DNA from 4 places in the Enterococcus sp. AZ170 genome. Region 1 is predicted to be linked to each of the others. Evidence: riboswitches for the same ligand, from Rfam matches in the RefSeq annotation. Region 1 holds a riboswitch; each other region holds the start of a gene.
What was found. Region 1 has a riboswitch for magnesium ahead of IGJ55_RS09675 (MgtC/SapB family protein). Riboswitches for the same ligand answer to the same signal wherever they lie in the genome.

Region 1 (8,202 bases):
GAAATACTTCTGATAAAATCAAGCAGATCAATATAAATTTCTGTTATTTCTTCTGGTATATCCACTGTGACATTCAAGTTTTTTTGACAAGCATCTATAACTTTGACACTCAACACACTTTTGATTTCAACAATTTTTATTTTCGTTAATTTAGTCAATTCAAGTTCTTTATTAGAAATAATCTTTGAAGTTGGTTTGATTACTTCATAATACACCTGCTGAATCGAATCTAAATCTTTTGAACGGATACTTTCCTCTAGAGAAAGAAGCACGTTCGAATAATCGTGACGAAAAGTCGCCAATTCTTCGTGTAAGATTTCCAACTTCTCTGTATATTGCTTCATCTCATAATATTCAGATTCTTTTTGCTTTGCTAAGAGTTTCTTATTTGTTAATTTAAAACTATAATAAAAGAAAAAAAGTGCCAATCCAAACGCAACAAACAACAAAGGATAGGCTAATGGCTCAAACTGCCAAAAATAATGCTGGAAAAAAAATGATGCAGGATTGAATGCCATAAAAAGAAAAAAATTACAAATCAGGATGCAAACAATACTTAAATACAGCATTGGGCTTTCAACCAAATAAGCAAATACTCGGCTGATTTTCTTTCGGAGTATCATGATTAAGCAAAACATAAACAAAGCAACAACCAATGGGAGGACTATAAAACTTGAAAAATAGGTTGGAAATTGAGAATAGATTAATAACCACGTAAAGATTTTATTCAATTCACTTTGTAAAAAAGTAATCAAAAAGACCGTTACCCCAGAAAAATATATATTTTCAACGATAGATAGTTTATGTTGCTTTTGCCTTACCCCTAAGTAAAACAATAGTAAAAAAATAGTAACGACTGAATAGATATTGTATCCACTACTATTAAAAAAGCCTGTTACAATTGTCAAAATAGTATTCAAGATAAACAGTCTGCTCCAAGCTATTTTGCTATTGATCAACTCTAAATAAAATATAAAATAAACGAATCCTATTACTAAACTTGTACTTATTATTATCCCCATAACCATTGACCAACCATTCTCGATTTTTTACAAACCTGTTATCCAGTGATCACACACTGATTTCAACATTCGTCTTGAAACTGGAATTTTCATTCCATTAGATAAAATCAATTCCCGTTGAGTATGATCTATTTCCCCAATTTTATCTAAATTAACAACATAAGATTGATGACAACGCATAAATTGACTCTTGCTGGTTTCGATTTCTTTCAGTTCACCATAAAAGCGCAGCGATCGTTGTTGGGTGAAAAGGGCTAAGCGATGCGCATCTGTCGTCATTGCGTAATAGAAATCTGAAACAGGTACTTTTATTGTTGCATGACTGTTACTAACGATCAAATAATCATCGATCACTTGTTTTTGATTCAACTCCTGATATTTAATCAGACATTTTTCGATTTCTTCTTTCAAAATTGCTGGTTCAGTCATTTTTTCTATAAAGGCCAAGGCAGAAACCATATATTGATAGGATATCGGAGCAAATTCTGAATGTGTCGTTATAAAAACAATTAATCCTGTATCATCAATCATACGAATTTTCTTAGCAACCTCAAATCCATTATATACAGACTTTTTGATCTCGATATCGAGAAAATAAATGTTTGGCGATATTGAGTTGGGGATCTGTTCTAAGATTTGTTCGCCTTTTTTGGTAACAAATATAAACTCATAACTAACATTTTTTTCCTCACAAATGTCGGTTATGATGCGCTTTAACGCTTGTGCCTGAATAACATCATCTTCCAAAACAAAAATACTCATCTATTCTCACCCCTCGATCAATCAACGCTATAATTTTTTCAAACTAATTCAATTATACTAGCTTTTTTATAAAAAAACAGCGCAAGATAAACAAAATAAAAACAGAGAGGAAAATTTAGTAACCATTTCCTCCCTGCATTTATTTAGCAAAAATCTTCACTCATAAAATCGTTCTTACTATAATAATTCCCCAAAACGCTTCACATAGATTTTTTTTACGACCATAACCAATAGCAAATAACTTACTATTGTTAAACCTAGCCAAGCGAAATAATTTAATGGCAATCCTGTTAAGCCTAAACTTTCTCCAAAGCCTGTAAAGGGCAAAATTGTCCCGACCGCAATCCCTAATGAAGTAATTGTCGTTAGAATAAATGATGCGCGACTTTGTAAAAATGGAATCTTAGGTGTACGCAAGGTATGAATCACCAATGTTTGTGACCAAAGTGATTCAACAAACCACCCTGCATGGAAAATGGCAATAAAGGTTGCTTGTTGGGCTGGTGCTAAATCATGATAATTTCCGCCAACTAATTGGGGACAGATAACGAAATACATTAATAAGTAAGTCGTAATGTCAAAGACTGAACTAGTTGGTCCTAACCATTTCATGAAGGAACCGATTTTCGATGCATCCCATTTTTTGGGTTTTTCTAAATAGTCATCATCAACGTGATCCCAAGGAATCGACATACAAGAAATATCATAAATCAAATTCAAAAACAGCAATTGTAACGGTAGCATTGGTAAAAATGGTAAAAAGATACTAGCAACTACCACCGAAAACATATTACCAAAGTTTGAACTAGCTGTCATTTTAACATATTTCATGATGTTTCCAAATGTAGTTCTCCCTGCTAATAAACCACGTTCAAGGATCATCAAATCCTTTTCTAGCAAGATGACATCTGCCGATTCTTTTGCAATATCAACAGCCGTATCAACAGAGATGCCAACATCTGCTTCTTTCATTGCTGGTGCATCATTAATCCCATCTCCCATGAACCCAACAGTATGACCTGACTCTCTTAGAACTTGAACGATTCTTGTTTTTTGTTGCGGGGTTAATTTCACAAAAATATTATATTTTTCTGCAATCATTTTTAGTTCAGAATCATTCATTCGTGCGATTTCGCTTCCAGAGATCAACTCTTCATGGGCTAATCCAACCTGCTTACTCACTGATTTTGTTACTAATGCATTATCACCGGTTAAGACTTTGACCCCTACTCCGTGATTTTTTAGTGCTTCTAATGCAACTTTAGTCGTCTCTTTGGGTGGATCAAGAAAGGCAAGATAGCCGATCAAAACCATTTCATTTTCATCTGAGACAGAAAATTCATCGATTGTTGCAGGATTTGTTTTTTGGGAAACAGCAAGTACACGTAAACCGTCCTCGTTTAATTCTTCAACTGTTTTTAATAGCTCTTTTTTCAGCTCTTCTGTTAAAGGTGTTACTACGCCTTGATAGTCAACATAGCTAGAAATTTCCAGCATTTCTTCAACAGCACCCTTTGTGATCATTTGCGTTTTTCCAGTATTGTCTTCAATCACGACACTCATACGACGACGTTTAAAATCAAAAGGAATTTCATCTACTTTTCGATACTCAGAGGAATCGATTGAAAGTTCAGTTTTTGCTGCATCAATAATAGCGACATCCATTAAATTTTTCAATCCAGTTTGATAATAACTATTAAAAAAAGCATGGCGTAATACGCGATTGTCTTCTTTTCCATCACAATCTAAATGATATTCTAAGATAATTTTATCTTGCGTTAATGTTCCTGTTTTATCTGTACACAAAACATCGATTGCACCAAAATTTTGAATAGCATTTAGATTTTTTATGATCGTTCCTTTTTTGGCCATTCTTGAAGCCCCTTTGACAAGATTGGTTGTCACGATCATTGGCAACATTTCAGGTGTTAGTCCAACTGCTACTGATAACCCGAAAAGAAAGGCGTCAAACCAATCTCCTTTTGTTAAACCATTGATTAAAAAAACAGCTGGTGCCATGACTAACATAAAACGAATCAATAACCACGAAGTTTTACTAATACCTAATTCAAAATTCGTTTGAGGATTTTTATCAGAAACATCTTGCGCCACTTTACCAAAAAGTGTATCATCTCCCACAGAAACAACTATACCTTCAGCACTACCACTAATTACATTACTGCCCATAAATACAATATTTTCATATTCTGTTTCTGAACTGCCTGCTTTTAGTTTATAGTCTGCTCTTTTTTCTACAGGGTAACTTTCCCCTGTCATAGCTGATTGTGAAACGAATAAATCTTTCGTTTTCGTTAAACGAATATCGGCTGGAATCATATCTCCTGCTGATAATTTTATGATATCACCGCAAACAATTTCTTCGATTGGAAGCTCTACTGTCTGTTTTCTACGAACAACAGTGGCTGTAACCTTGACCAAATTGTTCAATTTTTCAGCCGCTTGATTTGATTTAACCGATTGAATTAGTGTCATTGTACCACTGATCAAAACCATTGCTAAAATAATCAAGACACCGATGAGATCACGATCTTCAGGTGGTGCAATCACATAATCAGTGATAAATGAGATGATTGCCAACGTGAGTAAAACGATTGTGAAGGGTGTAAAATAAGCTTTGATTATTTGAACAATCAGAGGCGTTTTTTTACCATGTGAGATAATGTTTTCCCCAAACGTTTCTCTCGATAAGACTGCTTGTTGATGTGTTAGTCCTCGCTTTGAAGAATTGAAATAGGTTACGATATTTTCTGCTGAATTTCTTGCAAAATATTCATAAGATTGGTTCTTTTCTTTAGTTAATGTTATTCTTTTTTCCATTTGTTTTTCCTTCTTTCTAAACTCTTACCAATGAGATAATAGATGATCGCATAGCGATTTAAGTTATCTCAATGCTCAGATATTCAATCTTTTAAGAATCGGACCAATGGAAAAAGAGGTATGCTTATCGGAGTAAGTTTCTGAACTGCCCTAGAAACAAATAGACAATAATAAACTTATCTTCTTTAAAAACAGGGTTCTTTTTACAAAGGTCCTTGATCATCTGACTACTGTCATCCATTTGTTTCCATCTCCTTTAGCGTTATATATCTAATAAATTTAAATAATTCGATTTTCTTATTAGTGTAGATTCTTTTCTCAAATGTTTTTAAGACGACATTTCCGTCATTATAGGCTTGTCCTATACTTTGATATCCAAAATGTTCATAAAAACCCCAAGCCTGCATACGCCCGTTTAGAATTATGATTTGGCACCCCATAAGTTCTGCTACTTTTTCAGCAAATTCAAGTAATTTTTTTCCAATACCAAAGCCTTGATGCACTTCATTAATAGCTACTTGTTTGATTTGCCCTATTGTTCTACTCTTTTTTGAAAGAATTAATGTTCCCACAACATTTCCTTCGATCATAGCTGTCATATGAATATCTTTTTCTTCGTTCAAAGGCAACTCTTTGATCCATTCTTTACCAGCACTAGACTTAAGCAATTCGTTTCTTAATTGGACTCCTGCCCAATAGGCTTCACTATTCCAATTGATAATTTTAACCATCACTGTTTTACCATCTTGATTCCTCCGTTCTTTTAGTTAGTCATTTGATTGATTTCTATAACTTCTGAAAGCTGAGACAACTCAGAAATAATCGTATTGATTGCTAGACTACCATTTCTTGTAGCCTCAATTTCCAAAAACAACCGGACTTTTTTTCCAGCTAAATCTGTACAAGAAAATTTAGTGAATGTTAGACAGTACTTATCTAACAACTGGATAATCTCAGTTCTAAGCATGACTTCACTGCTGTTACTAGCAATAACAGAAAGATAATGAATTGTCTCTGTTTGATCGTCTTCTCTTTGAACTGTATAATCATCTATTTTGAAAGATAAATTTCTCAACAGGATGTTCACTAACATTAAGATAACAGCACAAACTACGCCTTCTGTTACAAATCCAGCACCAATCATACTGCCCACAGCTGCTGAACACCATAATGTTGCTGCGGTATTGATGCCAGTTACGCTAAATCCTTCTCGTAAAATCACTCCCCCGGCAAGAAACCCAATACCACTGACGACTTGAGCCGCAATTCGTGTTGGACTATTGTCATCTTGAATCAGCGATGATAGCGAAACGAACTGACATGAACCAAACGTTACCAAAGTCATCGTTCTCATACCAGCCAACTTTTTTCGCCATTGTCTTTCCGCACCGATGATCATTCCTGCAAAGATACTCGCAACAATATTAATTAAAAATGCATAGGCTTTCTCCTTTCTTCGGTTTGTTTGTTTTCAGCTCGTTACGTCCCTCTCTTCGATCGACAAGTACTGTTCAACATCTGCTCTGCTAATGGCAATCGTTGGGTTTCAGTACGTCGGGCACTTCTCTCTCTTCGATCGACAAGTACTGTTCAACATCTGCTCTGCCAATGGCAATCGCAGTGTTTCACAGCAAAAAACCTTCCGCCAAAAACTCAGCGGAAGGTCATAAATAGGCGTACAAAAAAAAGCCTGCATGATCTAATCGTTGAGTTTTGGCACTATACAACGTAAAAAGCAGAGCTTTTAGCTACCTTATGAAAAGCCTTGTAATCGACAATCCCTGTTCTACCCATTGGCATCTCTCGATGTTTTTGGGCAGTAGCCTATGTTTGTATAGGAGCCTCACCTAACAAATCTATTTAGTTGTCTTACAGAAAGAACTATACCACCATCACAAAACAAATGTCAATGTTTTTTCGTTTATTTTTTGAATAAGCAATGATCGTTTCACTACAAAATCAAAAAATCACTGTCAAAAAATACTTGAATAGTGCGTTTTTAACAGTGATTTTTGATAGATTAATTTTTTTCAACTTTGACTACTGAATTACCAACTACTTGAGGTGGGATCGACATTGTCATGGCAGGTAAACCAACTAAGGTAAATTGAATTTTATCTCCCTTTTTCAAATCATTTTCAGTAATACCATCTGCCAATTGTTCATCTGATACATTTAAGATTACGCCATCATTTTTCATCATACCGATTATTTTTTCTGGATCTTCAATTACTTCAACTTCATTTAAAACCAAACGTAGAGATTTGTCTACCGTCTCGTTTCTCCTAGCATCTTCCATTAAAGTGGCTATAAATACTGATTTTGCTTGTTCTTGTTCCACGTTATGAGATGTTTCATCTGTCACTTGATTTTGTTTACTACTCATAGATGTTTCTTCACTTCCTTTTGCAGAATCATGGTTATTTTTCGTACATGCTCCTAAAGAAATCAATGTAATGATAGTTAGCACTGCTAATGTGATTTTTTTCATAGGATATCCCTCCATTATTGATATCTAATTATAAGCTATATTTTTGATTCCAGTCTAATATCATCCTTAGTTCTCTTAAAAAATAAAAAATGATTGAGACAGAACTCTTCGAGTTACATCTCAACCACATGGCTTCCATAAAAGCTGTAGTAGTCTGACCACCTTTAACCATTTCTCCGGTCATTGCCTGACATCGTAATTTCTTGTGCTAAATAACGAATCCGCTCCATGATTCGACGAGCCTTCAACGGCTCTTGTTCCCCACGCTGAGTCACGGTCAAGTGCTTTTCTAAATCCTTTAAATTTAGATTCGATGAAAAAAAAGTCACTAATTGTTCTTGCATCCGATATTGTAAAATCACACTAAGCACATCATCTCGAATCCAAGACGTCATTGATTCCGCACCTAAATCATCAATCATCAAAACAGGGGACTTTTTAACGGCATCCAATTTTGGGCCTACCATATCTTTGCCGATTGCTTGTTTCATTTCGACAGTAAAGGTTGGAAAATGAACAATCGTTGTAACGAATCCCCGTTCAGCTAAGCTGTTGGCAATTGCACCTAGTAGAAAAGATTTCCCTACACCAAATGTCCCTTGTAAATAAAGTCCTTTATGAAATTCTTTTGGATTAGAAGTGTAATCATTTAGAAATTTCATTGTTTCGGCCATCGCTTGAGCACGACCTTGAGATGCTGTATCAAATCTACTTAGGTTCGCTTCTCGCACATCCTTTGGCATATCCATGGCCCGAACTCGTTTACGAATTTCATCTTCTTTTTGCTTGGCAATCAGAGCTTCTGTCGGCACATAAGTGACATCGATATAATGGAAATTCAAGGTTAGTTTTGGCTCATATCCAGGTGCGATCATTGTTGGATCATTCAAATTATATTTACGTTTTTCTTGAACAAATTCATATAGTTTTGAATAACTTTTTCGAATATCATCATCTGACAAACGTTCACGATTTTCCTGAATAAATTGTTGAACATCCGTATCTTTCAATACAACTTCAACTAACTCATTGTACCGTTCGTTCATGTCTCTGTTTTGAATGATTTTTGACATTTCTTTCCCTACATCT
Region 2 (8,202 bases), 780 kb from region 1:
AACGATCACGATCGGTCAGTTGATTTCATTTATCAGCTATATTGGAATGCTCGTGTGGCCGATGTTTGCCATTGGTCGCTTGTTTAATGTACTGGAGCGGGGAAATGCGAGTTATGATCGTGTCAATGAGTTATTACATGAGAATACCCATATCATTGAAAAGAAAGACGCACTGAGAACACCAGCTAAAGGACGGTTATCAATAGAAGTTGCTGAGTTCACCTATCCAAATGATGAACAAGCAACATTAGAGCAAATCAAATTCACGCTAGGCGCCGGAGAAACGCTAGGAATCGTTGGAAAGACTGGTGCTGGAAAAACGACTATCTTAAAATTATTGATGCGTGAATATGATCATTATCAAGGTCGTGTGACGTTTGGAGAACGGGATATTAAAGATTATTCATTAGATGCGCTAATGAATTCAATAGGTTATGTTCCTCAAGACCATTTTCTGTTTTCAATGACAGTCAGAGACAACATTCGGTTTGCTGATCCTGATTTTACCGAAGAAAAAGTCGAAGAAGCAGCCGAAATGGCCTTTATCAATAATGAAATCAAAGCGTTCCCTAAAGGCTATGATACCTTGGTCGGCGAACGTGGCGTGTCACTATCGGGTGGTCAAAAGCAACGGATTTCAATTGCTAGGGCTTTAATTGTAGAGCCAGAATTATTGATTTTAGACGATGCTTTATCAGCTGTTGATGCCAAAACAGAAGAAGCAATTCTTTCAAACCTAAAAGAAGCAAGGAAAGAAAAAACAACGATTATTGCGGCACACCGATTAAGTAGTGTGATGCATGCTAAAGAGATCATCGTATTAGATGAGGGGAGAATTGTTGAACGCGGTACGCACCAAGAGTTATTAAGATTGGCTGGTTGGTATAAGCGGATGTGGGATAAACAACAATTAGAAGCAAAAATTGAAGGGAGTGAAGCATAATGGAAGAACAATATGAATCTGAATGGACGAAATCAGTACCATTAAAAGAACAAGTTTCAATCGTTAAACGCTTGCTTAAATTTGCTCGACCGTTTCGTCGGACTTTTTTTACGGCAATTTTGTTTGCCTTGATTCTTTCGATTATCAATATTATTTTGCCGCGAATCATTCAAACCTTCATGGATGATTATTTAACACCAAAAACGGCTACCAATCAAGTCATTCTCTTTTTTGCCGGTCTGTATTTATTTGGTGTGATTGTTAAAAGTATTGTCTGGTTTTTCCAGTGGTTCTTATATTCAACGGCTTCACTGAAAACCTATCAATATATTCGTGTAAAGTTATTTGAAAAGCTACAAACGTTAGGAATGCGTTATTTTGACCAAACACCAGCTGGTTCGATTGTTTCTCGTGTGACGAATGATACGGAGACGTTATTTGAATTTTGGTATGTCTTTTTAATGGTTTTAACAGGGATTTTTGCGGTAAGTTCTTCGTTTATTGCGATGTTCCAAATTAATGGCAAAATTGCGCTGTACAATTTAATTTTCTTACCGATTTTATTGGTTGTGATTTGGTATTACCAAAAATTCAGTTCTAGAATTTATCGAAGTATGCGGGAAAAATTAAGTCAGTTGAATACAAAGCTTAATGAATATATTTCTGGGATGCAAATCATTCAACAATTTCGTCAAGAGCAGCGTTTGGAAAAAGAATTTGAGGAAACAAATAACGATTATTTGCGAACACGTTATTCAATGATCAAAACCAATTCATTATTGTTAGGTCCGATTATTAACTTTCTTTATACCTTAGCAATTGCCTTGACCCTAACCTTATTTGGTTATGATGCATTACATTCTCCAGTAGAAGTCGGCTTGATTTATGCTTTTGTGACCTATGTTCAAGCTTTCTTTAATCCGATGACACAAATGATGGATTTTTTAAGTGTTTTTACGGATGGGCTGGTTGCGGGCAGTCGTATTTTGAAGATTTTTTATAATGAAGAATTGACACCACAACAAAATGTTGGGGCAAATGCAGAAATTATTCGTGGGAAAATTGAATTTCGTAATGTGAGCTTTTCTTATGATGGGAAAAATAACGTGCTAACTAATATCAGCTTTATTGCAAATCCTGGTGAAACTGTTGCACTGATTGGACATACTGGGAGTGGTAAAAGTTCGATCATCAATGTATTGATGCGTTTTTATGAGTTTTATGAGGGAGAAATTTTGATTGATGATCGTGATATTCGCGATTATCCTTTACCTGAGTTGAGAATGAAATTGGGGTTAGTTTTACAAGATGCGTTTATGTTTTATGGAGATATTGCAGGCAATATTCGTATGCTAAATCCAGAAATCACGGATGAACAAATCAAAGAAGCGGCCGAATTTGTTCAAGCTGATAAGTTTATCGAAACGTTACCCAAAAAATATCATGCAAAAGTAATCGAACGTGGGGCAAGTTATTCAAGCGGTCAACGGCAATTGATTTCATTTGCTCGAACAATCGTAACGAATCCTAAAATTCTTGTATTGGATGAAGCCACAGCGAATATCGATACTGAGACAGAAGGATTGATCCAGGAAGGGTTGGCGAATATGCGCCAAGGAAGAACAACGATTGCAATCGCTCATCGTTTGTCGACTATTCGTGATGCGGATCTTATTTTAGTGTTGGATAAAGGTAGAATTGTGGAACGCGGTGACCATGACCATTTATTAGCTCAAAATGGTCTATATGCAGACATGTATCAACTACAAAATAGCGAAGGGTAGAGTCTAAAAGAATTGTAAAAGCAGGGACTATGGAAAGTTCTTGCTTTTTTATTTTACTAATAAAAAGTAAGCTTAAAGGTGATGCGATAGTGGAAAAAGCATGCTATAATAAATAACTGTAAAATAGTCATTGATATTGATTGGGCAGAAATATAGACAAGTAACTATTTAAGATGTAAAGTAAATGTACTTGAAAAATTCGGAGGGAAAATTGATGTATGATGTAATTATAATTGGAGCCGGACCTGCCGGTATGACCGCAGCATTATATGCGTCACGTTCTAATCTTTCAGTCTTAATGATTGAACGCGGTGCTCCAGGTGGGCAAATGAATAATACTGCTGAGGTTGAAAACTATCCAGGCTTTGACTCGATCATGGGACCAGAGCTAGCTTATAAGATGTATGAAAATGTTGAAAAATTCGGTACTGAAAATGCGTATGGCATTGTGATGGATATTAAAGATCAAGGCTCTTATAAAGAAGTAATTTGTGATGATAAAACCTATCAAGCAAAAACAGTGATTATCGCGACAGGTTGTGAGCATCGTAAGTTAGGTGTTAAGGGAGAAGAAGAATTTGCTGGTCGTGGTGTATCGTATTGTGCCGTTTGTGATGGCGCATTTTTCCGTAATAGACGCTTATTAGTGATCGGTGGCGGTGATTCAGCAGTTGAAGAGGCGATTTATTTAACACAGTTTGCTTCAGAAGTTGTGATCGTACATCGTCGTGATGAACTACGTGCTCAAAAAATCATTCAGGATCGTGCCTTTGCCAATGAAAAAATTTCTTTTGAATGGAATACCGTATTAGAAGAAATTGTTGGAAATGACATGGTTGTAACGGGTGGCAAATTAAGAAATGTCTTGACGGATGAAGTCAAAGAAATTCCAGCAGATGGCGTCTTTATCTATGTTGGTCTAGATCCGTTGACTGAACCATTTAAAAAATCTGGTTTGACAAATGCCGAAGGCTGGATCGAAACAGATCAAGATATGAAGACAAGTATGCCTGGTGTTTTTGCTATTGGAGATGTTCGTGAAAAAACATTACGTCAAATCACAACAGCTGTTGGTGAAGGCGGGATCGCTGGCCAACAAGTATATAAATATATTGAAGATATGACAGAAGTTGAATAATTGAAAACAACTATCATTTGATTGCTACTTTATTCTAATTTTTACTGACTAGGATCTAGGTCAAAGCTGTAGTGTTTACCCCTTTAAAAAAAGTGTCAGACGTTCAAGTCATGCCAATTCTTGTAGTGACAGATGAAGGAACTGGAGAAAACTACTCGGTACCGATATAAAGCTATCTATCAGAGCTGATTTTGACATTAAAAGTGAATGAAGCTGAGAATATATTATTTTCAGAGTCCAAACAGATGGCAGATGCTCAGTTTCTTGAGCTTGGTAACGGGTTTACGATCTTGTTGAAAATCTATCCGATGAAGAATTAAAATTAGCAAATTTCTCAAGAATAGAAATCTCTCAAGGAAGAGGAGAGCTTGGCTAGTTAGTAAAAGTGATGTCTTTTTATTTTATGTCTTTTTCTTTTGACAATTGTAACAAGATAAACTATGATAGATAAGGATTCAGAACTGAATAATTGTTAGGTGAGGCTCCTATTTGGACACATGCTGCTGCCGCGAAAGAATCGAGAGACTCTTAGTTGGTTGAACAGGAATGATCGTGAAGGTTATTCATAACGTAGCTGATAAGAAATTATCTACGCCCTTTAGTGCTAAAGCTCAACGATAGAGAAACTTTTATTTAAGTTGCTATTTTACGCACACTCTATTGTTGAGTGTGCGTTTTTGCTGTGAATCACAGCGACTGGCTTCGCCAGAGCTGATGATGAACAGTACTTGGCGACCAAAGGGAGCGAAGTTCCGCAAAAAGAAACAAGCAGGCAGAAGGAAAACAGAAACTAGTAAGCAAAAAGTCTAAGAACAGGAAAACGTACTGGCTTCGCCAGAGCTGATGATGAACAGTACTTGGCGACCAAAGGGAGCGAAGTTCCGCAAAAAGAAACAAGCAGATTGAAAGAAGACAGATGTTAAACAGTAGCAAGAGCAGAACTCAAGAGAACAAGATTCCCGCCTAACAAAAAATCTATCGTTCCAAAATAAACCAAAAGAGAGGAAGAGGCTCATGGAAGACCCCAGTCAGACCAAAAACAAACGAAATGTAGCCTTCATCTTAGAAACGATGGAAATGAAATGATTTTTTCTCTCCTCGATAAGATGAAGTAAAGGAGGAAAAGAAAATGATGAATAAAAAAATGACCGAAATGAAGAAAACAACAAAAGACCAAGAATTAAGAAAATTAGCAATGCTTTCTGAACGTGAATTGATGATGGAACTTCGTACATCAGAAAAAGGGCTATCAGAAGAAGATGCCAAAAATCGTTTAGAAGAATATGGACCAAATGAAGTGTCCGCACAAAAACCAACACCTGCAATTATTATGTTTTTAGAAGCATTCAAAGACCCATTTGTTTATGTCTTAGCTTTATTAATGGTCGTTTCAGCTGTAACCAAAGATTTTGAAGCAGCACTTGTGATGGGAATCATGATTTTAGCTAGTGTTATTATTGCCTTTATTCAAGAGTATCGTTCCCAAAAAGCAAGTCTGAATCTAAAAGAACTCATCGAAAATACAACAGCTGTAACGCGTGCGGGTCAAACAAAAGAAATTCCGATGGACGAAGTTGTACCTGGAGACATTGTAACACTTGCAACAGGTGATATGATTCCAGCGGATGCCGTACTAATATGGACAAAGGATCTCTTTATCAATCAATCTTCTTTGACTGGTGAATCAATGCCAGTCGAAAAATTTGTGGATGCAGGTATTGATAAGAATTCAGAATCAGTTTCTGCTTTAGATATGCAGGATTTGATTTTTATGGGAACGGATGTATTGAGTGGACAAGGTAAAGCAATCATTTTGAAGACTGGACAAAATACATTCTTCGGTGATATTGCTAAAAATGCGACAACACAACGTGGAAAAACATCATTTGATATTGGCTTGACAAAAGTTAGTAAATTTTTACTAAGAATGGTGATGATTCTGTTTCCAATCGTCTTTTTGATCAACGGCATTACAAAAGGTGAATGGGGCGAAGCGTTTTTCTTCGCAATTGCAGTCGCTGTTGGATTAACACCTGAAATGTTGCCAATGATTGTAACGAGTAACCTAGCAAAAGGGGCATTAAGTTTATCCAAACATAAAGTCATTGTGAAAGAGTTGCCTTCTATTCAAAATCTAGGGAGTATGGATATTCTTTGTACGGACAAAACCGGAACGATTACAGAAGACAAAGTTGTTTTGGTTCAACATTTAGATCCGCTAGGACAACTTAATGATCAAGTTCTAGATATGGCTTTTCTAAATTCTCATTATCAAACGGGTTGGAAAAATTTGATGGACATCGCTGTAATCAACTTTTATGAGGAAAATAAGAATCAAAGTCCGTATCATTCCGTGACAAAACTAGATGAAATTCCGTTTGACTTTTCTCGTCGTCGTTTAACGGTGGTGGTCAATGCAGATGGTCATCAATTTATGATCACTAAAGGTGCGGTAGAAGAGATGGAAGCTGTTTGTACACATGCTGAAATCAACGGGGAGATCGTACCGTTAACACCTGAATTACAAAAAAGAATGCGTGAAGTCAATATTCGTATGAATGAACAAGGTATGCGCGCTTTAGCCGTAGCGGTGAAAAAAGACGTGCATAGTGAAGCCATTTATAGTGTGGAAGATGAGCAAGGAATGACGCTGATCGGTTTTATGGGCTTTTTGGACCCAGCGAAAAAATCAGCGATCACGGCAATCAAGTCCTTACACGAACATGGTGTGAATGTAAAAGTTTTAACAGGCGATAATGATATCGTTGCTAAGAAAGTTTGTAGCGATGTAGGAATCGAAGTGTCTCATGTCGTACTTGGTTCTGATATTGATAATATGTCGGATGAACAAATGAAAGACGAAGTCGAAAAAACTAATTTATTTGCTAAATTAAACCCGATGCAAAAGTCTCGAATTATTGAAACACTGCAAGGAAATGGTCACACAGTCGGTTTCATGGGAGATGGAATTAATGATGCACCAGCACTTCGTAAAGCAGATGTAGGAATCTCAGTTGATACAGCAGCTGATATTACGAAAGACGCTAGTTCAATTATTCTGTTGGAAAAAAGTTTGAATGTTTTAGAAGACGGTGTGATTGAGGGACGTAAAGTTTTTAGTAATATGATGAAATATATTAAAATTACAATCAGTTCTAACTTTGGGAATGTTTTCTCGATATTGATTGCAAGTGCTTTTTTACCATTTCTACCAATGCTTTCCATTCAATTGTTGATTCAAAATTTGATTTATGATATCGCGCAATTGGCCATTCCTTGGGATAATGTTGATGAAGAAGATTTATTAAAACCTGTCCGCTGGGAAACAAACGGCTTGATGAAATTTACCTTATGCATTGGACCTGTAAGTAGTATTTTTGATATTATGACCTATCTTGTGATGTGGTTTGTTTTCAGTGCGAATACGATTGGTAGCCAACATTTGTTCCAAACAGGTTGGTTTGTGGTCGGATTAGTTAGTCAAACATTGGTTGTTCAAATGGTTCGGACAAGAAAATTACCATTTATTCAAAGTATTGCTTCACCTGCTGTGATTCTTTCCAGTATAGGAGCGGTAGGGTTAGGCTTATTGATTGTCTTGACACCAATTCGGGAAGTTTTCGACTTTGTGAAACTTCCAGCTAATTATTGGGGCTGGTTCATTTTGATCATTGTACTATATTTGATCACAGTCGAAGTTGCGAAACGGATCTATATCCATCTTACAAAAGAGTGGATTTGATTTAGAAAAAAATAGATTTCGTTTTTTTTATGAGTGATTTTGATGAAATCAAGATTTTGATTCGTTCATTTAAAGCAAAATGCTTATCTAGAAATACCGAAAAATTTCTCTGCGATCGAAGCTGTCATTCGTAATGAATGAAGAAAAATTATTTTTTAATTACTAATATTCGTTTTTTATAGAACAAAGACAAAATAACTAAATTTTTGTCTTTGTTCTATTTTTTTTGTTTTGGAAATGTTTGTTCATTTTTCAGCAAATAATTTCTAACTTGTAAATTTGCTGTAGCATAACAACGGACAAGATGACTATAACAGCCTGTTGTCAAAGGATATGATTAGGAAGGTGATTTGTAAAACGGTTTCTTGTTTGTGATTTTAATCACTAACCTTTGATACGAAAGGTTTCAAGTATTTTAATCAAATTTAAAGAAATGCTCACTTTTTACTTGCTCTTTTACCTGTTTAGTGATAATTTGTAAGTGTAGTCGATAAAAAGTAATACAGTTTTTAACGCTGTTTTACTTTTTACGAAAAAAAGAAACGTAACAGAGAGGATTGTGTGACAAAATGGCAAAGGCAAAGAAACAAAAACC
Region 3 (8,202 bases), 610 kb from region 1:
GAATGTCTTCAGGTGAAGCTGATCCGATTTTTGGATCACTTAGCGGCTTGATACTAGCTGATTCAACTGAACTATCCACTACATCTTGAGGAATACTGATAAAACTGGCTCCCCTTTTTGACGATTTCGCCAACCGATAAGCATTTGCTAACACTTCAGAAATAGTTTCTGGATCTTGAATTTCTGCACTATATTTCGTAATTGGCTCAAATAAGGCAGCGTTGTTCATACTTTGATGCGTTAATTTTAACAAGTCACGTCGTTTCACTTGACCGCCAATCGCCAATACAGGATCACCTTCTGCTGTTGCTGTGACTAAACCTGTTGCAAGATTACTGGCACCTGGACCACTTGTTGCAACTACTACGCCAGGATGTCCGGTCAAGCGTCCAACCGCTGCCGCCATAAATGCCGCATTTTGCTCGTGCCGCGTTACGATTAATTCTGGGCCGTCATCAACTAATGCATTAAACAAGCCGTCGATCTTTGCTCCTGGAATCCCAAAGACATAATCAACTTGATGATTTTTTAAACTTTCTACAATCACTTCAGCACCATTTCTGCTTTTATCCGCCACGTGTTACACTCCCTATTCAATAGTGTTTCATTACATATAAATAACCTTAAGAAAGAATTTTTCATTGAATAAAATCACTAAATACAAAATTTTATAATACAGTTTTAAAACCTGTATCATTTTTTATGATTATAGCATGGAAGCTTCTTTTTGTTTAACGATTTGTTTGGCAAAAAGGAAAAGTGACTGAGACATAACTCTGCGAGTTACACCTCAGTCACCTAGAATGCGAATAAACGGTGGGAGCAAAAGCAACCTCTCAACCATTTTAGTTTCGATAATTCAAGCGCTTGTCTTTAATTTGATGCTCAAAATCCATGCCGTAACCAAAATCATATACATGACCTAGTTCATCTTTGTAGCAAATCATGTCAAATGGAACATCTTCTTGTTGTTGTTCAACCGTTTCCATATTTTTAGGCATCTGAAACGGCAATAATCCGGAAGGCGTAGCCTCACCACTCAAAACACTCAATATCGCTTGTGTTTGGACACCAAAATCTGCGATAATTCCATCCACAAGCTGCTCGAATTCTTTCACTATTGTGGGATTTTTCATCAGGAGAGAAACGACAATCGGTAAGTCTGGAAAATCTTTTCTTATTGTCATAATCGTTTCAATATCTTGATTGTTAGCTGCTGTATTGCTTTTATCAAAATAGGAACGGTCTTCACCAGCCAAACTTTCTTTCCGAGCGTATTTAGCAGTATAAGGTAAATATTGTAAGCTAATCGGCAAATAGCCATTTCCCTCAGCGTCACTAGCATAACCAACTGTTTTCGGTGAGTCTAAGAAAACAAGCACAACATCCGCTTTATCTGGAGATTCTACTACTTGAAAATACTTTTCTACGATAGCAGGATTAACCGGTTTTTTTTCACAAGCAGGCTGAACATTACCAAACCAATCTGAGGATTCACCAATTTTTTGTTTAGGAATATACACTTTTGTTTGTTTTTTTAACGGCAACAAGTGATGTTTATTTTTTAGTAAAACTAAAGATTTTTGCTGTGCCTTGTAGCCACGTTCCATAAATTCAGGATTACCTACTATTTCTTCTGATCGCTTCGGTATCAAATAGGGATTTTCAAATAGACCTGTTTGAAAAATATTTTTCAATATTCGACGAGCTGAGATACGAAATCTTTCTTTCATCACTTGCTCGCTATGTTCAGCGATACCTAATTCATAAGCAGCCAAAACCGGCGCTATCTCATTATTTCCACCGAACTGATCAACACCTGCTGCCAATGCTTTATAATGACGTTCTTCCACCGTTAAGCTTTCTACGCCCCAGCTTTTTCCACCAATAAATTGATCTAATTTGACCGCGTCTGCTGTAATCGACCAATCTGTACAAACAACTCCGTCATACGCATACTTTTTACGCAATAAATCATTGATGATATATTCACTAAATCCATTTCCGACATCTTCGTGATTTTTTTGATCTTGATCATAAGAAATTGTGTAATAAGGCATCACAGCAGAAGCTTTTTTGGTTCCTGCTTCTAGATCAAATGCACCATGAAGAAATGGTTTTAAATGTTCACTAAAATTATTACCAGGATAAACTGCATATTTACCATAACCATAATGACCATCACGACCAGCTTCACCGCTTCCGCCACCAGGCCAGTGCTTGACCATTGCATTGACGCTTTCACTGCCCCAGCCATCCGTTTCATATTCAGTTGTTTGAAAACCATCACAATAAGCTTTAGCCAAATCGGTGACTAATTTGACCCCTTCTCCAAATGTTCCAGAAAAACGCATCCAGCGTGGCTCTGTCGCTAAATCAATTTGCGGAGATAAGGCAGTTGTGATGCCAAGTGCCCTGTATTCTTGACTTGCGACTTCACCAAATTGCTTTACCAAGCCAGGATCGAATGTTGCAGCTAAGCCCAATTGCTCTGGCCATTTTGAAATATCCCCACCAGCACCTGCATTAAATTCTGTATCAGCACTAGTGCTATGTCTTGGATCTGAGCTGACGTTTACTGGAATACCCAAATCTAAACTTTCAGCCATTGCTTGTAAATTATTCGACCACTCAGCAGCAATTTGAGGAGCATCCACCAGAGTTAATAAGACATGACGAATATGATCTTTTTCTAAAAATTCTTTTTGCTGATCCGTTAAATTCGCAATAGATCCGCTATAATGATCTAGCGATTTTCCGTCATACGTTCCTGAGAACATTTCCACAAAATGATTCTGACTTTTAGAAACCGTTTGATGCCTACTATACAACATTAATCCAGCAATCTGATCGATCGTCAATTTTGCAGTTAAATCTTCAATTCTCTCCTCAAGCGGCAAGCGCCAATCTTCATAAGGATCTAAAAGTCCATTCTTATTTAAATCTTTAAAAGCAAAACCATCTTCTTCTATCAAAGTAACACCTGAAGCCGTTGAATAACCCAGAGTTGCACCATTTTCATTCTCGACCAGTATCCAATTTCCTTGAGAAGTCTTTTTGTAGCCCATTTATTTTTCCCCATTTCATTATGCCGTAAACGCATTCTTTCACTTCTTTCTATCTTACAATAAATGTTAACCCGATGCGATGTCTATTTGGGATTTTATTTGCTTCTGTTTTACAAACGTGTGTATTTTGTCTGTATATGTTTAAGAAAATGTAAAGAAATGACCATTAAACTTTTCCAAATCAAAATCATATAAAAGTAGAACCTTATCAGATAAGTGAAAACCGTGCCCTTAATGGTTAAAGTGCTATTTTAGCTTAGATAAAATAACACCTGTCAGCATATTTCACAACGTTTTATTATAAAAAATTTAATATTCACTTTATTGACTTTAGTCAAGATCTTCACTATATTTAAGGCGATCTGAATAACTTGTTAGGTGAGGCTCCTATGAAAACACAGGCTACTGCTCAAAAATGTCGAAAGACAGGCATGGGTAGGACAGGAATTGTCGAATTAAGGCTTTTCACAAAGTAGCTAAAAGCTCAGCTTTTTACGTTTCATAGTGCTAAAACTCAACGATGAGAATGATGAAAAGCTCTATTTGTGCTGCAATCAATCCACCTTCGCTGAGTTAGTTAAGCGAAGGTTTTTTGTTTTAATAAATAAGGTATTTCTCAGCTTTTTAATTAGCAGGAGGTGAATAAGCAGAGATATCAACGTTTTTTTGATATAAAGCTGTTAATACCTTTTATATGTAGCACAACTATCTTTTTATACCGACATCTAAGTCGATTTCCTAATGCACACTTTATTTGATGATCAATTAAAATGATTAGCGAGGAATAAAAAATGAAACTAGTGAACAAAATCGTAATTTGTACGCTGCTTTGTATTGTTCTCCTTTTTGCAGCAATCGGCAGTTACACTGTAATCAGCTTCCATAATGGAAAAAAAGCAGCACAATCTCAAGTAAATCCTACGAAAAACAAAGATTTTTCCGGTGATCAACAAACAAATATGAAAGAAATCACCATTATGCTGATTGGTGATGATGGTCGTGAAGATGATGAAGATGGCGGTCGAGCAGATACGCTGATGGTCGCTCATTATAATAGCGAGACCAAACAACCAAAACTTGTTTCGATCATGAGGGATTCTTATGTCAAAATCCCAGAATATGGTTTAGAGAAAATCAATGCCGCTTATGCGTTTGGTGGAGCAGAGTTAACTAGAAAAGTCCTTAACGATTCTTTCGGCTTACCGATCAATTATTACATTTCAGCCGACTTTAATAATTTTATCCGTTTGATCAATGAGCTTTATCCTAAAGGAATCGAAATTGATGCAGAAAAAGATATTAATTTAGACAATGTTGATATCAAAAAAGGTATCCAAGTCATGGATGGTAATACGTTGTTACAGTATGCTCGTTTTAGAATGGATGAAGAAGGAGATTTTGGTCGAGTGAGGAGGCAGCAGCAAGTGATGGATGCATTAGCAAAGCAGTCTAAAAATGCCGTTTCGTTCTTACAATTACCTAAAATTGCTGGTGAAGCTGTTGGCTACTTGGATACAAACATTCCAGCAGATGTCCTTGTCGATTTAGCAAAAGATTTTCTAACTGGTAAAGTCAAAAATCTAGAGACCCTTTCCATCCCAGTCTCAGGTAGCTGGGCGTTTAATGATTATACCGAAGCTGGCAGTGTCTTGGAAATTGACGAGGAACAAAATCAACTTGCCATTCACGATTTTTTGAATGATGGAGCAAAAAGATGAAACGGCTTAGCAGACCATCCAAACTACAGTATCTAGATTTTTATATTTTGCTTCCGTATCTGATTCTTTGTATCATCGGCATTTTAATGGTTTACAGTTCTAGCTCTTATCACTTGTTAGACAGTGAGTTAGGCACTGCTAGTAAAGCCATCAAGCAAACCATGTATTTCCTTTTTAGTTTACTTTGCATGAGTATTGTTTATCGGATTCACTTAAATGTACTGCGCAAACCTAAACTATTATTCATGTTACTTTTTCTCACCTTTCTTTCAATCGCTGCTTTGCCATTGATTGGAACTACTGTAGGTGGAGCAAAACGGTGGATCAATTTAGGTGTCCTTTTATTTCAACCCTCTGAATTAGTCCCGTTGATCCTAGTTCTTTATCTAGCAGCAAACTTAGCCAAAGATAATGTTTTACGTCCTTTCACAATCAAAAATCACAAACGATCCCTTATGGTGTCGCTTTTCTTTATGTGTTTTGTTGCGATTCAACCCAATATAGCTGGGGCATCAATGATTTTCATTCTGGTTTTAACCTTATTTTTATCCAGCGGGCTATCCCCACTATTTATGTCATTGGCTTTGATCAGTTTTATGGCACTCAAACGTTTGGGAACTGTTCTTTTATTAGCCATACCAAAAAACTGGATGCCGCAAAAATTTAGTTATCTCGTCACACGTTTTGAAGTGATGCAAAACCCTTTCATCGATCCTACAGGTAAAGGGTTTCAAACGTCAAATGCTTATTACGCTATACACAACGGCGGATTTTTCGGGCGTGGTTTAGGTAATAGTATTCAGAAAAAAGGCTTTTTACCTGCAGCAGATACAGATTTTATCTTTGCTATTTGTATTGAAGAATTGGGCCTGATTGTTTCTTTAGGTATTTTATTTTTGGTTTTCTTTATTGTGGGTCGTTTATTTTTGTTAGCAATAAAGTCAAAAACTCTTTATTATTCTTATCTTTATATTGGCTGCGGTACGCTGCTTTGTCTGCAAGTTTCTGTGAATGTCGGTAGTCTTTTAGGCTACATTCCAATGACCGGTCTGACCTTCCCTTTTATTAGTTACGGCGGCTCTAGTTTGCTGATATTAAGCGTGACACTCGGACTAGCTTTAAATGCACGCGCCACAGAAATCAGAGAGACATTCCAAGCACAAGGAGGGACAACATGAAACGAGCCTTGCCTTCTAAAAGGGAACCTGTAAATTATGCATTACTTTTACCTGTTTTTCTTCTAATCTTAGTTGGGTTTATTGCACAATACGGTGCATTTCAAGCTGACCCAACGGTGGATTCTGTATTTCCTTTATTGAAAAAACAACTTTTATGGACAATATTGGGCATTCTTTCAATGTTTGCCACAATGTTTATTCCAATTAACTATTTATGGAAATTGACCCCTGTCTTTTACAGTCTCTCTTTGCTTTTAATGAGCTTACTGATAAAATTTCATGATCCCGTTATGGCCGCTGCTACAGGTACCAAGCGTTGGATTCGTTTAGGTCCTTTTTCATTTCAACCATCAGAATTCATGAAACTTGGCTATATTTTAATGCTAGCCTACATTATTACCAAAAAAAGACAACAAACACAAACGTCCTCTATTCTAAAAGATGATTTCCGTTTATTAGGCGCAATGAGTCTGGTTAGTTTACCAATATTGGCATTAATGTTTTATCAAAAAGATTTTGGAACAAGTTTAGTCTTTGTCTCCATTTTTTTAGGCATGGTTGTCGTTTCTGGCTGTTCGTGGAAAATTTTAACAGTTGGATTCGCTGGGCTAAGCATCGTTGGGATTAGCGGAATTCTACTGGTTTTAACTGAACAAGGTCAAAAACTACTTTCTTATCTCCATTTTAAACCTTATCAATTTAATCGAATCCACGCTTGGCTTAATCCCTTTGAATACGCTGATTCTATTTCTTTTCAGCAAGCGCGCGGACTGACAGCGATCGGTTCTGGTGAATTAGTCGGAAAAGGACTGACAAATTTGCAAGTTTATGTACCAGTTAGGGAATCGGATATGATTTTTACAGTGATTGGAGAAGCTTACGGCTTTCTTGGAACTTGTTTATTGATTTTACTTTTCTTCTATTTGATTTATCAAATGCTGATCTGTACGTTACACGCTAAGCGAGAGTTTTATGCTTATATTACAACAGGAGTGATCATGTATTTCTTGTTCCATATTCTTGAAAATATTGGCTCTAATATTGGTTTGCTGCCCTTAACTGGTATCCCACTGCCTTTTATCAGCCAAGGCGGAACTGCTTATTTAGCTAATTTCATTGGAATTGGGTTGATTCTTTCCATGTATTATCAAAAAGAAAAAAATGAAATCGAGACTTGATTATTATGCAGAAAAGAGCTGAAACTCGATACCGAATTTCAGCTCTTTGTTTTAGAGAAAAAACAACGCAACCATTTAATTATGATTTACTTGGTTATTTTTCAATGTCTCAATCAATTCCCTTGCCTCTTTAAGTGTTGTTGCTCTAGAATCTGTTGAGGGATTGTCTTCCCGAATTGTATTGCCGCTTTCATCTTTAACAATCGCTGCGGGTTCTCCGTTATCAGGACCACTAATAAAACTATACCCATCACTTTCTTGAATTGCTAATACTTTAAAATCATCATCATCAAAATCTAAATCCTTTTTGAACATCTCAAAATCCCCAGTTTTTTCTACTTCTTCTTTGATAGCTTGTAAAGTAAAATTAGCTGCTCCTTTATTGTTCTTTGGCTTTTCGTCCGTAGTATCTTTTACTTTCTTATATGCCATCGGTTTACTTTCCCCTGTCATTTCAGCATTAGTTGTGCCTCGGTTAAGGATTATCGTTCCGTCTGCTTTTAAATCAATCATATAGGCCGTTTCATCATTTTTGTTTTCAAATCTGAAATAGCTGCTATTTTTTTCTGATTTTTTTTCGATAAATTCTGTCACGGTCTCCTCTTCACCAGCATATTGAATCGTTAATCCATCATCGTTTTGTTTGATAGATACTTGATCACCAATTGCTGCTTCATCTAAACACGCCCACAGTCCAACAAGTGACGTGTAATCCTTTTGGGAAATACTTACTTGTTCTTTTTCAGAAGTAGTCCGTGTATCATTGGAAGAATCGATAGATGGATTCGTTTTTTTATCCAAAGAACAACCTGTCAGTGTAATTATTAAGAACGTACTGAATAAGATAATCATTTTTTTCATAGTGAAACTCCTTTTTTATCTGGGTATCCCTCATTAGGATAGAGCCTTTTTTGATTTTATCATCCTTTACTTAGCCGTAATAATATCGACTCGTTCAGCTAGAATCCAGCCATTTAATCCATAAGAGGACGTGAGTACATGATAATGTAAGGAAGAATTTTTTATCTGTACTTCTAACTCTTGTAATGAATCGTACATT
Region 4 (8,202 bases), 610 kb from region 1:
AAGGGTAGAAATTCGTAGATAAACATGATATGATATTTGAGGCTAAGAAATTCTTAGAAATACGAAATTAGATATAGGAGGGAAAACACATGCGCGTAAACATTACTTTAGAATGTACTTCTTGTAAAGAACGTAACTATCTTACAAGCAAAAATAAACGTAACAATCCTGATCGTTTGGAAAAACAAAAATATTGCCCACGTGAAAGAAAAGTTACTTTACACCGTGAAACTAAATAAGGTTTTTAACCTAAAAGCTTTGAATCCATATATAACAGGATTCAAAGCTTTTTTATTATTACTTTTATAGTAAAAAGGAAGAAAATATAAAAATAAACTTTTCTTTATGATAGAATTTATTTATACTGTTAATGATATGATTTGTTATTTAATGATTCCATCTCAAGAAATATTTAAGTTCTTGCTGATGTTTATGCAATGTCATTTATAGTGCAATGAGATCATGGTTTTGTTGGAGGAGTTTTTATATGAAAAAGAGTTTATTGGTCCTTGGTCTGCTATTTGTATTTCATCCTACTATTTGCTATGGAGAAGAAATTGGTGAGTTTACTCCTGAATTGAATTTTCAGGCTTCCTTTGATTTGACGAGTCGATATGCTCGAAAACAAATTCTAAATGGGGAGACAACAAGAATTAAGGCAAAGAAAGATGGCGTTTATTTGGAGTTTCCTTTTGAACATAGCCCGTATATGAGTTTTGCACGTTTTGTATTAAATGGGCCAGTTCATATTTATAGTGGTTTTATTGAAACTATTTTTTATCGAGAGAATATTAAAATCAGAGATATGTATTATGAGAATAACCCTGTTAAAACAGATAAAATTGGTCTTTACTCAACCGATCTCTGTTTTACTTCTGAAGAAGGCACGATTTATCATTATAAGAATGTGCCATACATTGTTTTCAGTGATAAACCTACTGTCTTTTTTTCAGAGATAAATTTTGCTAAAGAAAATTCTATAATATCTGGTGAAATCAAAATGCCAGCATCTAAAAATACCTATCAAATCGAACTTTTTTATACAGATAATGATGAATATCATTATCAAGAAACTTCTGCTGATAGAGAGGGCAATTTTATGTTCAAGTTAAATAGAGAAGCAATTGAAGGCAAACTGTATTTGCGGGCAAGTGATGGATTAGGTAATTATGCAGATGCATGTGATATTGAACGGCAAGGGCGTACGACCTATCAAGTTTTGCCAGAAAATTTAAAAGTGATTGAGGCGAGTTATAAGAAGATGAAAAAGGAGAAGTCTCTCTTAGCACTGGTTAAGATTATTTTCCTTAGATTTTTAGGAATATTTGTTACTATTTTAATATTATTACGCTTAAGAGTTATTTTAAAAAGGCATAGAAGAAAAAAATATAATAAAAACAGATGATATAATTTTTTCGAATAAACAAAAGGTGATGGTCTATTTTAGTTTGAGGTGTATACTTAGATAAATAAATGAGTACATTTTTAGGAGTGAGTAGGATGAAAATTAGTATTAGACATCGCTATATCAAAAAAATTCCATTACTGGAAGTTGTTTTAGAAGAGAAGAAAAGTGATGCTTTACCACTTGTCATTTATTATCACGGCTGGCAGTCAGCAAAAGAGTTATCTCTGACTCAAGCTAGGAAGTTGGCAAGAAAAGGAATCCGTGTGATTTTACCTGATGCAATGAATCATGGGGAACGAAAATCGGGCCCTATTTCATCGATTCCTTCAGTGACATTTTGGTCTAGTATTCAATACAATATTATTGAATTTGTTCAGTTAGTGCGTCATTTTGAGAAACAAAAGCTGATCGAAGATGGAAAAATTGGCGTAGGTGGTGTGTCAATGGGAGGGATCACAACCAGTGCTTTATTGACTCAGCATCCAGAAATCAGTGTTGCTGCTTGTATGATGGGGACACCAGCGCCTTTGCGTTATGTTGAACGGGTAATGGAGCGTTCAGTTGAAATGGATTTTTTTGTGCCGCAAGATTTACCCCTATTACTTAGTTGGGTAGTAAATTATGATCTTTCAAAAGCACCTGAAAAGCTGGCACAACGTCCTGTCCTATTTTGGCATGGAACGGATGACCCTAAAATTCCTTATGAAGATACAGCGGACTTTTATCAAATGATTGAAGCGGAACCTTATGCTGAAAATAGTCAGTTTATTGTAGGTGAAGGTGAGGGGCATTTGGTCAAGGGAGAAATGATGGATGTCGTAGCAGCATTTTTTGAAAGAGAATTAAAAAAGTAATAGGAAGACCTTGTGTTTTAGAAGTGCACACATCTTATTGAGAGAAGAAGATGTCGATTAAATTTCTAAGAAAATGTGCTCGAGTATGGCAGCTCCTATAAGTTACTTTTTTTTACGGTTTAATTGTATGTAGTAGATTACCTATATTTATACAAAAGAAATATAAAATAACTATAAATGATTTGATCGTTATAATGACCTGAATATATGGATTTTTGTAGGAATTTATCACTTTACTTTGTCGTATTAAATAGCAAAGTGGAAAAACTAAATTTGTTTTTCATGATGTCTTCATCTTTGATATAATAGTCAAAGAAGGAATAGAAGCTGTAGGAGAGGAGCAGTAAAAATGAAAAAAGCAACAATTACTAAAACAGTTGATTTATTAGACGGAGGTTGTAATGTTTGCGGGATAATTGAAAATGAAAACTATACATTAATAATAGATGAAAAGTCTATTCTGTTAGATGAGCTGACTGTCAATTCACTTGTTACTGCGATTGCCTTAAATAATGGTTATAAACGAGAATATGAGATAGACGTTCTCGATGATTATACGTTATATAAAAAAGAGGATTATCAAGTCAGAATGAAAGAGGAGTATGATTTTTTAACCTATGCAAACGAAACAATCAAAATTGAAACAAAAGATCAAATTTTAGATAAAAAGGAATTAATCACAAAGGTGAATGAAATAACGACTAGACTTTTTGGAATCGAAGAGTTAATGCTTTGTTTTTAGAAGAGGTTTAGTATAGTAAGAGCAAATATTGTTTAGATAAAGAGAGTTACAAATGTCGGCTTACGTTAAAGAGAGCGAGCAGAAACAAGAATTTTCTTATCTTTGAGCGCTAAAACGCCTCTTCCTAAAGTAGGCATTTTTGAAAAGAGCCCAAGAATAAAATCTGCTGCTCGCTTTTTGATCAATTTAATTGGAAATAGTCAGATGTTGTTAATTTTTCAAAGCGTTCTTGCGAGTCAGCTGCTTCTTCATCATGATCGTAAACTAATACTTTAAAATCAGCTGCTTTAGGAATACGTTCAAAGGTGTCGCTATCAACTAGCAAAATGAGTTGTTGACTAATCCATTCAAGAACCATTTCAATGGCTTGTGGATCTTCCACCCAATCATCGAATAGGTGAAGAGAAGCAAATTGTTGGTCTTCATCCCAATCCTTTGCATTATATTTCATCTCTTGTAATTGTTGGTCAGTGTATCCTTTAGTTGCATAATAGTCAGTTGTGTCTTGCCAAAGCTCAACAGTATTAAGGTATACGTTGATTTCGCCTTCTTCATGAATATTACAAACTAAGGCAAATGCATAGTAGGTTTCATCAGAATGATCGAGTAAAAAGTTATCGATACTATCTGTTAAAAAATTAAAAAAGAATGCTTGTTGTTTTTCTAAAAAATTTTCCATGGTATCCTCCAAGTATCTGTCTTTTAAACATTGAAACAGATAACGCAAAGAATGTCTATCTAAAATTTGAATTTAAAGAGGATAAACGAATTTTTAAGAAAGGGTAAAGATTACTCTTAAAAAAAATTTATTCTTCTAGCCCCCAGCTACGTTGTAGCAATGATAACGGGGTAGCGGACTTATTATCCTAAAGGTTTCAGGTAGAATTTAATTTGACTTTGTGATTGGATACGCTTATAGTTTAAAATGAATTAAATACTTGTTAGGTGAGGCTCCTATATAAACACAGGCTACTGCTCAGAAATGTCGAAAGACTGGCACGGGTAGGACAAAATTCGTCGAATTAAGGCGTGTTTCAAAGTAGCTAAAAGCAATGCTTTTTACGTTATATAGTGCTAAAACTCCACGAAGAGATGATCTAGGTAATTTGTCGATACATGTTGTTTGTCATGTGTTTAAGAGACTGTAATCTAATCCCTTCGCTGAGTTTTCTTGGTGAAGTTTTTTTCTTTTAGTCAAGAAAATAGTTGAGCTAGCCCATCTAACGCTGATGTCTAGAAAGGAATGTACAATGAAAAAATCTGTAAAAATAATGATCATTAGCTTGCTATCGGTTTTGCTAATCGTTGTGAGTGCAGGCTGTTATGCAGCAGTATCATTTCAAACAGCCAAAGAAGAGAGTGAAGCAAAACTACCTACTAAAAACCAAAATTTTACTGGTGACGAACAAACAAGTGATAAGGAATTAACCGTGATGATCGTTGGGAATGATTCTAGAGATGATGATGAAGATCAAGGTCGTTCGGATACCTTGATGGTCGCACATTATGATGGAAAAACGAAGCAACCCAAATTGATTTCAATCATGAGAGATAGCTATGTAACATTTCCCGATGGTGGACAAGACAAGATCAATGCAGCTTATGCATATGGCGGGGCTCAAATGACCAAGGATGTACTAAAAAATAATTTTGATTTACCAATCAATTATTATGTGGTCATGGATTTTAAAGAGTTCAGTGATATTATTGATGAGCTTTATCCTAAGGGTGTCACGATCGAAGCTGAAAAAGATATCAATTTAGATGGTGTGGATATTTTTAAAGGTGAGCAAACATTACATGGTAATAGTTTATTGCAGTATGCGCGTTTTAGGATGGATGAAGAAGGCGATTTCGGCCGTATCAGACGTCAGCAGCAAGTGATGGATGCGCTAGTTGAACAATCAAAGGATTTGATTCCGATTTGGGAATTGCCTCAAGTAGCAGGGAAAATGGTTGGGAAAATCGATACGAATGTACCGACCAGCCTTTTGATCGATTTAGCAAAAGATTTTTTAACTGGCAAGGTTAAACCTTTAAAATCATTATCCGTTCCAGTCGAAGGATCATGGCAATTTAACGATTATACAGATTCTGGCAGCGTGATCGAGTTAGATGAACAGCAAAATGCTGAAGCGATCAAAGCGTTTATGAAAGACAATTAACACATAGCTGGAAAATTAAAATGACCTGTTGACTCTGGAGTAGAATAGAGCAAACAGGTCATTTTTTATTAAAAAATCAACACAAATCAGCGTATGTCTATACGTTTAGGTCAAGCGTATGCTATCCTTTAAGAAAACGTTTTACTTATACAGAAAGAAGGTCTTATTGTGAAAATCGTCATCATTGGGGCTTCTTTTGCAGGAGTGTCGGCCGCTGTGGCAATCAGAAAAAAACACCCTGCAGCTGAAATTCATTTAATTGAAAAGCAAGCAACGATTGGCTATCTACCTGGCGGCATCAATCTTTATTTTAATGAAACGATCGATCCTATTGAAAAAGCGCAATTTATTTCGGAGCAACAACTAGAAGAATGGGGCATTTCTTTACTACTAAGTGCAAAAGTAATTAGCATAGATTCAAAACAACATATTGTTAAATACATGGAAAAAGAAAAAGAATGTGTGATGTCGTTCGATAAATTAATTTTAGCAACAGGTTCTAGTCAATGGGCTCAGAATATTCCGGGGAGTGATTCGGAGAAAGTGTTAAAATATAAATTTTTATCTGGTGTGTTAAAGGCGATTGAGCAATTACAAAACAGTGATAAAGTAGCCGTAATCGGTGGGGGACAAATTGGCGGAGAAGCGGCAGATACGCTTTTAAAGATGGGTAAAGCAGTTCATCTTTTTGAGCGTATGGATTACTTATTGTTTAAATATTTTGATGAAGAAATGATTAGACCGGTCCAAGAAGAAATGACCAACCGCGGTGTCGTGTTTCATTTCGATGAAACTGTTGCAAAGATAACAGATGGAGATGAGGGGCTTATGATCGAAACCAAAAAATCCCAGTTGTTATGTGATAGTGCAATTTTTGCCATGAATGTGCGCCCAGACTTAGCTTATTTGGATGGTCAGATTAAAATGCATACGGATCAGACAGTTTTTGTGGATGAGTACTTACAAACTTCTCATGTGGATATTTTTGCAATAGGCGACTGCATTCAGGTACCTTATAGTCTGTCAGATGAGTCCTTTTATATTCCCTTAGTCAACAATGCAGTTAGGACAGGATTAGTCGTGGCTGAAAATCTAATGCAACCTACAAGACCATTTGTTGGTTCGATTCGAACGATTGGAACAAAACTTGTTGATTATTACATAGCAAGTACTGGACTGACGGAAGCAGAAGGTTCTTTTCATGATCAGCCTATTTCTACAGCACATGTACAGCAAAAAGGTTCGTTATTTTCGGGAAGTGAAACGATTTACGGAAAAATTATTTTTGAAAAGGAAAGTCACAAGGTTTTAGGGGCACAGCTGGTTTCAAAAGCCGATATATTAGAGAAAATCAATACGTTAGCAATGAGTATTCAAATGGAGCAAACACTTGAGGAACTTTATCAGAAAGATTTTTTATATCATCCTTATTATTCAAATGTTCTCGATATCACGAATCAGTTAGGCTTAGAAGGTTTGTGGAGTGAAGCGGATGAAAATTGAAGAATTATTAGATAAAAAAGAAGCAAGAGAAGTTGAGATTTTAAAAAAGGTGATTTTAGCAGGCGGACGAATCACTGATATTGAATTGTTGGATCATTTAGGTGTTTCAAAGGCTTCTTTTGAAAGTGATTTAAAAGAACTAGCCTATCATTTAAAACCATATGAAAATAAATGCTCGCTATTTTATGATGGACAATGGGTGGTCGTTCAGATGTCAGACCAGTTTTCTATAAGTCAAGTCTTGGACGATTATCTTCGTGCCTCAATCAAATTTGAACTGATCGATTATTTATTCCATTATCGTGAATTTACAATCGCTCAGTTGACCACGAAGTTTATGACCAGTGAGTCTTCATTATTTCGAAAAATTAAAGAGCTAAACCAACTATTAAAGGAGTTTGGTCTTAAAATCCGCAATGGTCAGTTAAAAGGGGAAGAACTACAAATACGTTATTTTTACTTTCAAGTCTATTGGTTTTTAACGCCATATGAAGTTCATCAAGAAAAAACACTGACGGTTCAAAATGCTAGAATTATCGAATCTTTAGAAAAAGCGTTGAATCTTTCATTTGAAGAGCATGGTCGCTTAAAAATCAGTTTATGGCTGACAATCAGTAAAAAACGAATCGTAGTGCAACACAAAATATTTAAAGAATTGTCTAGTAAAAGTCAGTTATATGAACAGGACCCCTTTTTTAAAATAGTTCGTTCTTTTGTTTTACGCTTTTTTAGTCGCTATCCATTAGAAATCGATGAAGAAGAGGGCTTACTTCATTTTATTTTTTTAACAAGCATGTCAGTGTTGACAGAAACGGATTTTGCTGACTATAGTTTGATTCGAGGGCGACGGACACCAACATCTTTGGCGGATACGTTTGTGTTGGAACACGTGATTTTATATTATCGTCCACAAAAATTTTTTCCAGCATTAGAGAAAAAGATTTTTTATTATTTTTCTCAAATTCATAGTCGTTTGTACTTTTTTAAGGGTGAATTGGAACTGTTTGATCGAGAAAATATTTGGCAAAAAGAACAAAACTTTTCTAGTTATCAATTAGCAGACTTCTCACATGTACTTTTGGAGAAAAGTTTGGAATATTTTGATGAAAGTTATGAAGAGGGCAATAGTTTACATGAATGGTCATTAGTAACATATTTAAGCGTTTTAGCAATCATTGATTTTGAGATTGTTGGTGAAACATGGATCGGTATTGACTTGAAAATGGATCATTTGTATAAAGAAGTGCTGACACAAGTATTAGTTTTGAGTTTGAAAAATTTGAATGGGTTAACAATAGAGGAATATGATTCAAAAAAAAAGTATGATTTGATTATTACAAATGTTAGTAAGCCGAATGCTTATCGTTCTGTAAAAGAGGTTTATGTGTTGTCCGAATTAGGTTCGACCTATGATATCAATCAAATTAGAATGAAAATTCGAGCGTTGCGTCATAAAAAATAAATTCGTTTAAAAGGACCAAAAACAAAATGCTGGTTGATTTTGTTCTTGGTTCTTTGTTGCTAAAAGAG

Region 2: it holds a riboswitch for magnesium, as region 1 does, so the genes downstream of both, mgtA (magnesium-translocating P-type ATPase) here and IGJ55_RS09675 (MgtC/SapB family protein) in region 1, are expected to answer to the same signal.
Region 3: it holds a riboswitch for magnesium, as region 1 does, so the genes downstream of both, IGJ55_RS06735 (LCP family protein) here and IGJ55_RS09675 (MgtC/SapB family protein) in region 1, are expected to answer to the same signal.
Region 4: it holds a riboswitch for magnesium, as region 1 does, so the genes downstream of both, IGJ55_RS12610 (LCP family protein) here and IGJ55_RS09675 (MgtC/SapB family protein) in region 1, are expected to answer to the same signal.

What each region holds. Positions count from the first base shown of each region.
Region 1 is NZ_CP172947.1:2,000,107-2,008,308, forward strand. It holds gene IGJ55_RS09655 (GHKL domain-containing protein) at 1-920, opposite strand, end outside; gene IGJ55_RS09660 (LytR/AlgR family response regulator transcription factor) at 1,050-1,784, opposite strand; gene mgtA (magnesium-translocating P-type ATPase) at 1,962-4,622, opposite strand; gene IGJ55_RS09670 (GNAT family N-acetyltransferase) at 4,856-5,353, opposite strand; gene IGJ55_RS09675 (MgtC/SapB family protein) at 5,386-6,051, opposite strand; M-box (ykoK) riboswitch at 6,314-6,484, opposite strand; gene IGJ55_RS09680 (hypothetical protein) at 6,643-7,113, opposite strand; gene dnaI (primosomal protein DnaI) at 7,278-8,202, opposite strand, start outside.
Region 2 is NZ_CP172947.1:1,220,237-1,228,438, forward strand. It holds gene IGJ55_RS05920 (ABC transporter ATP-binding protein) at 1-943, shown strand, start outside; gene IGJ55_RS05925 (ABC transporter ATP-binding protein) at 943-2,727, shown strand; gene trxB (thioredoxin-disulfide reductase) at 2,942-3,865, shown strand; M-box (ykoK) riboswitch at 4,327-4,495, shown strand; partial or broken gene mgtA (magnesium-translocating P-type ATPase) at 4,983-7,607, shown strand; gene pdhA (pyruvate dehydrogenase (acetyl-transferring) E1 component subunit alpha) at 8,177-8,202, shown strand, end outside.
Region 3 is NZ_CP172947.1:1,393,620-1,401,821, reverse strand. It holds gene alsS (acetolactate synthase AlsS) at 1-577, opposite strand, end outside; gene IGJ55_RS06740 (glycoside hydrolase family 3 N-terminal domain-containing protein) at 846-3,068, opposite strand; M-box (ykoK) riboswitch at 3,432-3,601, shown strand; gene IGJ55_RS06735 (LCP family protein) at 3,860-4,786, shown strand; gene IGJ55_RS06730 (FtsW/RodA/SpoVE family cell cycle protein) at 4,783-5,964, shown strand; gene IGJ55_RS06725 (FtsW/RodA/SpoVE family cell cycle protein) at 5,961-7,142, shown strand; gene IGJ55_RS06720 (hypothetical protein) at 7,218-8,003, opposite strand; gene IGJ55_RS06715 (hypothetical protein) at 8,070-8,202, opposite strand, start outside.
Region 4 is NZ_CP172947.1:2,609,386-2,617,587, reverse strand. It holds gene rpmG (50S ribosomal protein L33) at 90-239, shown strand; gene IGJ55_RS12630 (hypothetical protein) at 488-1,405, shown strand; gene IGJ55_RS12625 (alpha/beta fold hydrolase) at 1,501-2,262, shown strand; gene IGJ55_RS12620 (DUF4809 family protein) at 2,612-3,004, shown strand; gene IGJ55_RS12615 (DUF4303 domain-containing protein) at 3,186-3,683, opposite strand; M-box (ykoK) riboswitch at 3,935-4,104, shown strand; gene IGJ55_RS12610 (LCP family protein) at 4,255-5,169, shown strand; gene IGJ55_RS12605 (FAD-dependent oxidoreductase) at 5,338-6,672, shown strand; gene IGJ55_RS12600 (helix-turn-helix domain-containing protein) at 6,662-8,134, shown strand.